Regions from separate parts of the Stenotrophomonas sp. 71799_Sma genome, predicted to be linked through region 1. Evidence: predicted binding sites of a transcription regulator. Region 1 holds the regulator's gene; each other region holds the start of a gene.
What was found. The regulator HrcA, encoded in region 1, represses chaperone genes, less so after heat shock. The targets are predictions, from matches to a motif close to TTNGCACTCNNNNNNNNNGAGTGCNAA.
Positions count from the first base shown of each region.

Region 2: rpoH (RNA polymerase sigma factor RpoH) is a predicted target of HrcA. The motif match lies at 961-987, and genes of this name have one in related genera.
Region 3: ACZK4Z_RS20325 (co-chaperone GroES) is a predicted target of HrcA. The motif match lies at 1,214-1,240, and genes of this name have one in related genera.

Region 1 is NZ_CM151202.1:1,847,496-1,849,761, reverse strand. Features, by position in the region: gene grpE (nucleotide exchange factor GrpE) at 50-565, opposite strand; gene hrcA (heat-inducible transcriptional repressor HrcA) at 629-1,693, opposite strand; gene recN (DNA repair protein RecN) at 1,809-2,266, shown strand, end outside.
Region 2 is NZ_CM151202.1:4,435,516-4,437,781, reverse strand. Features, by position in the region: gene ung (uracil-DNA glycosylase) at 7-720, shown strand; gene rpoH (RNA polymerase sigma factor RpoH) at 999-1,874, shown strand; gene ACZK4Z_RS20510 (RHS repeat domain-containing protein) at 2,148-2,266, shown strand, end outside.
Region 3 is NZ_CM151202.1:4,395,687-4,397,952, forward strand. Features, by position in the region: gene groL (chaperonin GroEL) at 1-798, opposite strand, end outside; gene ACZK4Z_RS20325 (co-chaperone GroES) at 880-1,167, opposite strand; gene ACZK4Z_RS20330 (endonuclease) at 1,519-2,266, shown strand, end outside.

The DNA.
Region 1 (2,266 bases):
CAGGCATGGCCTGGCACAACCGGGACCGGGCAAAGCCCGGCCTGGTCCATCAATCGGCGGCCACCACCACCAGCGCCGGCCGCAGCAGGCGCTCGTTGAGCAGGTAGCCCTTCTGGAACACGGTCACCACGCTGCCCGGGGCAGCGCCCGGCGTCGGCACCTGGCTGATGGCCTGGTGGTGTTCCGGGTTGAACGGCTGGCCGATCGGATCCAGCAGGACCAGTCCGTTGTCGGCGGCCACCTTCAGCAGCTGCTTGTAGGTCAGCTCCAGGCCTTCGCGCAGCGGGTGCGGGTCGTCGCCGGCGGCCTTCAGGCCGGCATCCAGGCTGTCGAACACGGGGAGCAGATCGCCCAGCAGCTTCTCGTTGGCGAACTTGCGGGCCTGTTCGATGTCACGGGCAACGCGCTTGCGCTGGTTCTCCAGGTCGGCGCGCTCACGCAGGGCATCGGCCTTGACCTGTTCGATTTCGGCGCGCAGGCGCTCGACTTCGTCGTTGACGCCGGCGGTGGCGGCCGCATCGGCGGCACTCTGCTGGGATTCGATATCTGGCTGTTCGTGGTTCATGTCTGGGTCCCTGGCGGTCAATCTCCGCCTCCACCCACCCTAGTGTGGGCGGGATGCTGCGTTTCAAGCGTCGGATGTTCCCGGCGGGCGGCCGGCTGGCGAAAACGCCGCGCCCAGTACATCGGCGGTAGCCTGGACCAGCGGGATCACGCGGTCGTAGGCCATCCGCTTGGGGCCGATCACCCCCAGCACGCCCAGCACCTGGCCATTGGCCGTGTAAGGGGCAGTGACCAGCGAGACGCCCTGCAGCGGCATCATCCCGGTCTCCTCGCCGATGAAGATGCGCACGCCGGGCGCCTGGATGGTCCGCTCCAGCAGCTGCAGGATCTCCCGCTTGCTGGAGAACAGCTCGAACAGCTCGCGCAGGCGCTCCAGGTCGGACAGGTCCTGCACCCCCATCAGGCGAGTCTGGCCGGCCACCAGCATGTCGTCGGCCGCCGGCTGCAGGGCCTGCTCGGCCAGCTCGATGCTGTGCGCCAGCAGCTGTTCCAGCTCGGAGCGGGCATCGCGCAGTTCCAGCAGCAGTCGGGTGCGGATCTCGGCCATCGGCAGGCCGGCGAAATGGGCATTGAGGTAGTTCGCGACCTGCTCCAGCTGGCCCGGCGCGAACTCCTGCCGGGTCTCGATGACGCGGTTCTGCACCTCGTTGTCGGCAAACACCAGGATCGCCAGCACCCGGCGCCCGTCCAGCGCCACGAAGTCGATCTGGCGGAAGGCGAACTGCTCGCGTCGCGGCGCGCTGACCACGCCGACGAAGTGGCTCATCGCCGACAACAGCTCCGAGGCGCTGCCGAGCAGGGCCTGGGTGCTGCCGCCGCCAGCCAGTTCCTGGCGCAACCGGGCCAGCTCGCCTTCGCCCGGCGGCTGCATCTGCAGCAGGCTGTCGACGAACACGCGGTAGCCATGCGCGGTCGGGACGCGCCCGGCGGAGGTGTGCGGCGAGGCCAGCAGCCCCAGGTCTTCCAGGTCACCCAGGATGTTGCGGATGGTGGCCGGACTGACCTCCAGCCCGGCCACGCGCGCCAGCGTCTGCGAGCCGACCGGCTCGCCGTCCTGGATGTAACGCGCGATCAGCGTGCGCAGCAGATGGCGCGCACGCGGGGCAAGCTGGTCGGGAGAACCGTGCATGGAATCAACCTGTGAGACACGGACACTAGATAATGGCGGCGCATCACCTTGGCAAGTCATTGGACCTCCCTCGCCCGCGTGCTAGCGTTGCGCGGCTGCTGATACCCCCTTACCCATGCTCAGACATCTTTCGATCAAGGATTTCGCCGTCGTCCGCGCCACCGAACTGGAGTTCGGGCCAGGCATGACCGTGGTTTCAGGCGAGACCGGCGCCGGCAAGTCGCTGATGGTCGACGCGCTGGGCTTCCTGTCCGGCCTGCGCGCCGACAGCGGCGTGGTCCGCCACGGCGCCGCGCGCGCCGAGCTTTCGGCCGAGTTTGCGCTGGAGCAGCTGCAGGCTGCACGCCAGTGGCTGGCCGACAACGAGCTGGACGACGAGGAGCAGTGCCAGCTGCGCCGGGTCATCCGCGCCGATGGCGGTTCGCGGGCCTGGATCAACGGCCGCCCGGTGACTCTGGCGCAACTGGGCGACCTGGCCTCGCTGCTGGTGGAGATCCACGGACAGCACGAACAGCAGGCCCTGCTGACGCGCCCGTCGCAGCTGGCCCTGCTCGACGCCTATGCGCGCAACGA
Region 2 (2,266 bases), 2.3 Mb from region 1:
GGCGTGATGATTGATGAAGTAGCCGGCACCCCGACGATCCAGCTCGAGCCGAGCTGGAAGCAGCATGTCGGCGATTACCTGATGCAGCCGCAGATGCGCGAGCTGTCCAGCTTCCTGCGCCAGCGCAAGGCCAGCGGTGCGGCGGTGTTCCCGCCCGGCCCGCAGATCTTCGCTGCGTTCGATGCCACGCCGTTCGAGCAGGTGAAGGTGGTGATCCTCGGCCAGGACCCGTACCACGGCCGCGGTCAGGCGCATGGGCTGAGCTTCTCGGTGGCGCCCGGAGTGCCGGTGCCGCCGTCGCTGCTGAACATCTACAAGGAGATCGAGAGCGATCTCGGTATCCCGCGTCCGGACCATGGCTGCCTGATCCCGTGGGCGCAGCGCGGTGTGCTGCTGCTCAATGCCGTGCTGACGGTGGAAGAGGGCCAGGCCGGTGCCCACCAAGGGCGTGGCTGGGAAGGTTTCACCGACCACGTGGTGGATGTGCTCAACCGCGAACGCGACGGCCTGGTGTTCATGCTCTGGGGCGCGTACGCGCAGAAGAAGGGCAAGGTCATCGACACCCGCCGCCACCGTGTGCTGAAGTCGCCGCACCCGTCGCCGCTGTCGGCCCACCGCGGCTTCCTGGGCTGCCAGCATTTCTCGATGGCCAACGAGTACCTGCAGCGCCGCGGCCAGGCCCCGATCGACTGGTCGCTGCCGCCGCGTTCGGCGCTCTGACCGCCGGCGGGTGACCGGGGCTGAACGCCGGGCAACGTTTCCGGGCCTGAATGGGCTCTGCGGACGGCCCGTTCAGCTCCGCTTGACCGGAATCAGCCGGATTCCAGCAGGTAATTGATTGAATTCCAAGGGATTGTGAATCCCGAAAAGCGTGCTCGCCACTGTCATCAAATCGCGCTACGGTAGGGCTCTGTTTGGGACCAGTGTTGCATCAATAGGATGCTGGAACTTTTTCCTCCTTTAGCAGTCCAAATGCCGGACTGCTAAGATGGGTGCCTATGAGCCAGAACACCTCTACTGCCCTTGTGGCAAACAATCTCCCGATTCCCAGTGCGCTCGGTTCGCTGGACGCCTACATCGGTGCCGTGCACCAGATCCCGGTGCTGTCGGTCGATGACGAACAGGACCTGGCCCGTCGCTTCCGCGACGGCAACGATCTTGACGCCGCCCGCGAGCTGGTGCATTCGCACCTGCGCTTCGTCGTGCACGTGGCCCGCGGCTACAACGGCTACGGCCTTGCGCTGGGCGACCTGATCCAGGAAGGCAACATCGGCCTGATGAAGGCGGTCAAGCGCTTCGACCCGGACATGGGCGTGCGCCTGGTCTCCTTTGCCGTGCACTGGATCCGTGCCGAGATGCACGAGTTCATCCTGAAGAACTGGCGCATCGTGAAGGTCGCCACCACCAAGGCGCAGCGTAAGCTGTTCTTCAACCTGCGCAAGTCGAAGACGCGCCTGGGCTGGATGAACGCGGCTGAGGTCAGCGCGGTGGCGAAGGACCTGAACGTGTCCGAGCGCGAGGTCATGGAAATGGAGTCGCGCCTGTCCGGTCGCGATATCGGTTTCGATGCGCCGACCGACGAGGACAACGAACACGCGCCGCCGTCGCCGGCCGCGTACCTGGTTGCCAACGACGAAGACCCGTCGATGGCCTACGAACGTGCAGACAGCGAAGACAACCAGATGCAGCTGCTGCGCGAAGGCCTCGCCGAGCTGGACGCCCGCTCGCGCGACATCATCCGCCGCCGCTGGCTGGATGCCGACAGCAAGGTGACGCTGCAGGAACTGGCCGACGAGTACGGCGTGTCGGCCGAGCGCATCCGCCAGGTTGAGGCGAACGCGCTGAAGAAGATGAAGGCGCTGTTCACCGCGTAAGGCATAGATCTTTGGTTCGGTTCCTTTTTCCGGCCCCCGTTCTGATGAAAAGCCCCGGCGTTGGTCGGGGCTTTTCGTTTGACCGGCATGGCTGTTGGTAATGCGGGCCGCTGATCGGCTGCTTCAGTAGTACCAGCCCATGGCGGGCAATCATGCGCTTCCAGTAGCCGTTCAATCCCTCGCGAGGTTTATAGCCGAGGGCCTGGTCCAATTCAGAATGGTCCCTCTGGCCTCAGTCCTGGAGTTGGACTCCGATGACTGCCTTCCTGTGCTATGAATGCCAAGCCTTGCTTCAAGGCTCTTTCATGGATTGGAATGATGCGTAGGTTCGGGGGAACTGCAGGCGGTGTGTCGACCCGCTTCGGGGGATCTGAAGATCGAACTCGCAAGCT
Region 3 (2,266 bases), 2.3 Mb from region 1:
GGTGTTGACCACCAGGGTGGCCAGCGCTTCGCCTTCGACTTCTTCGGCAACGATCAGCAGCGGCTTGCCGGCCTTGGCGACGCCTTCCAGCACCGGCAGCAGGTCACGGACGTTGGAGATCTTCTTGTCGTGCAGCAGGATGTACGGGTCATCCAGGTCAGCGGTCTGCGACTGCTGGTTGTTGATGAAGTACGGGGACAGGTAGCCGCGGTCGAACTGCATGCCCTTGACCACGTCCAGCTCGTTGTCCAGGCCCGAGCCTTCTTCAACGGTGATGACGCCTTCCTTGCCGACTTCCTTCATCGCGTCAGCGATGATCTGGCCGATCGACTCGTCCGAGTTGGCCGAGATGGTACCGACCTGGGCAATCGCCTTGTCGTCGGCGGTCGGCTTGGAGATGTTCTTCAGCTCGGAGACGGCGGCCACGACGGCCTTGTCGATACCGCGCTTCAGGTCCATCGGGTTCATGCCGGCGGCAACGGCCTTGGCGCCTTCGCGGATCAGGGCCTGGGCCAGCACGGTGGCGGTGGTGGTGCCGTCGCCCGCGTCGTCGTTGGTGCGCGAAGCAACTTCCTTCACCATCTGCGCGCCCATGTTCTCGAACTTGTCAGCCAGTTCGATTTCCTTGGCGACGGACACGCCGTCCTTGGTGATGGTCGGCGCGCCGAAGCTCTTTTCCAGAACGACGTTGCGGCCCTTCGGGCCCAGGGTGGCCTTGACGGCATTGGCGAGAACGTTGACGCCGCGCACCATGCGCGAACGGGCGTCTTCACCGAAACGAATATCCTTGGCAGCCATTGCGATTACCTCGATGTTTGCACCGGGCCGGGCCCGGCGACGAAAGGGGATGTCTTACAGAAAAGCAGGTCGCGCTGAGGCTCAGCCGATGACGGCGAGCACGTCGTCTTCGCGCAGGACCTTGTACTCGACGCCTTCGCTCTTGTACGAGCTGCCGGCGTACTGGCCGTAGATGACCTTGTCGCCGACCTTCAGCGACGGAGCGCGCACGCTGCCGTTGTCCAGCGGCTTGCCCGGGCCGACGGCCACGACTTCACCCTTGGTGGACTTTTCCTTGGCCGAATCCGGAATGACGATGCCACCGGCGGAGATTTCGTCGGCTTCGATCGGCTTGACCACAACGCGGTCGTGCAGCGGCTTGATGCTCATGAGAGACCTCTTAAGTTATTGATTGGTCTAAAAAAGTCCGGCGATGTTAGCAGTCGTACCAGACGAGTGCCAGCAACGCGCGTGAAAAAGCCCGACAAGTCGGGAGCACGACAGAGATGGAGACCTCCACAGGCCTTTCAAGGGCTGATCCCGAAATTTTTCTCGGGACCGGGAAACCTGCCTCCCTGCGTGGACGCCTGTATAGGGATGCAGTGCGGCAAGCCAAGGGGGCAAGGGGTGCTATTTAGTGATAGATGTCCCACTGTCAGATATCTGACGTTCATTTACGACAAAGTGTCACTGGATCGGCCTTAGGCTCGGCCGCGCATTCCCAATCACAAGGAGTAGTCGATGCGATTGCTGTCCCCGCTTGCCGCCGCCTGCCTGCTGGCGCTGGCCGCCGCGCCGGCCCAGGCCGAGGTCTTCATCAACGAACTGCATTACGACGACAGCACCGCCGCCGGTGACGTCGGCGAAGCCATCGAAGTGGTCGCTACCGCGGGCGAGGACCTGTCCGGCTACCGCCTCCACCTCTACAACGGCAGCAATCCTTCGGCGGCCACGGTCTACGCCAACAACCCGGTCCCGGCCGGCACCGCCGCGGGTTGCGGCAGCGCCACCCTGGCCGTGGTCAGCTACCCGACCAACGGCCTGCAGAACGGTCCGAACGACGGCATCGCCCTGGTCGATGCCAGCGGCAAGGTGGTCCAGTTCCTCAGCTACGAGGGCGCCATCACCGCCTCCGGTGGCCCTGCCGCCGGCATGACCAGCCAGAACATTCCGGTGGCCGAGACCAACAGCACGGCCCCGGGCACCTCGCTTCAGCTTACCGGCAGCGGCAGCCAGTACGCCCACTTCACCTGGGCCGAATCGGCCAAGCAGACGTTTGGCAGCTGCAACAACGGCCAGACCTTCAGCGGGGGTGGCACCCCGGGCCCGAACACGCCGCCGTCGGTGTCCACCACCACCCCGGCGCAGGGCAGCAGCACCTTCCCGGCTGCCGCCGACCTGGAAGTGGTGTTCAGCGAGACGGTGAACCTGGCCAGCGGCGCCTTCGCCCTGAGCTGCGGCACCTCCGGCAGCGTGCCGCTGACCTACC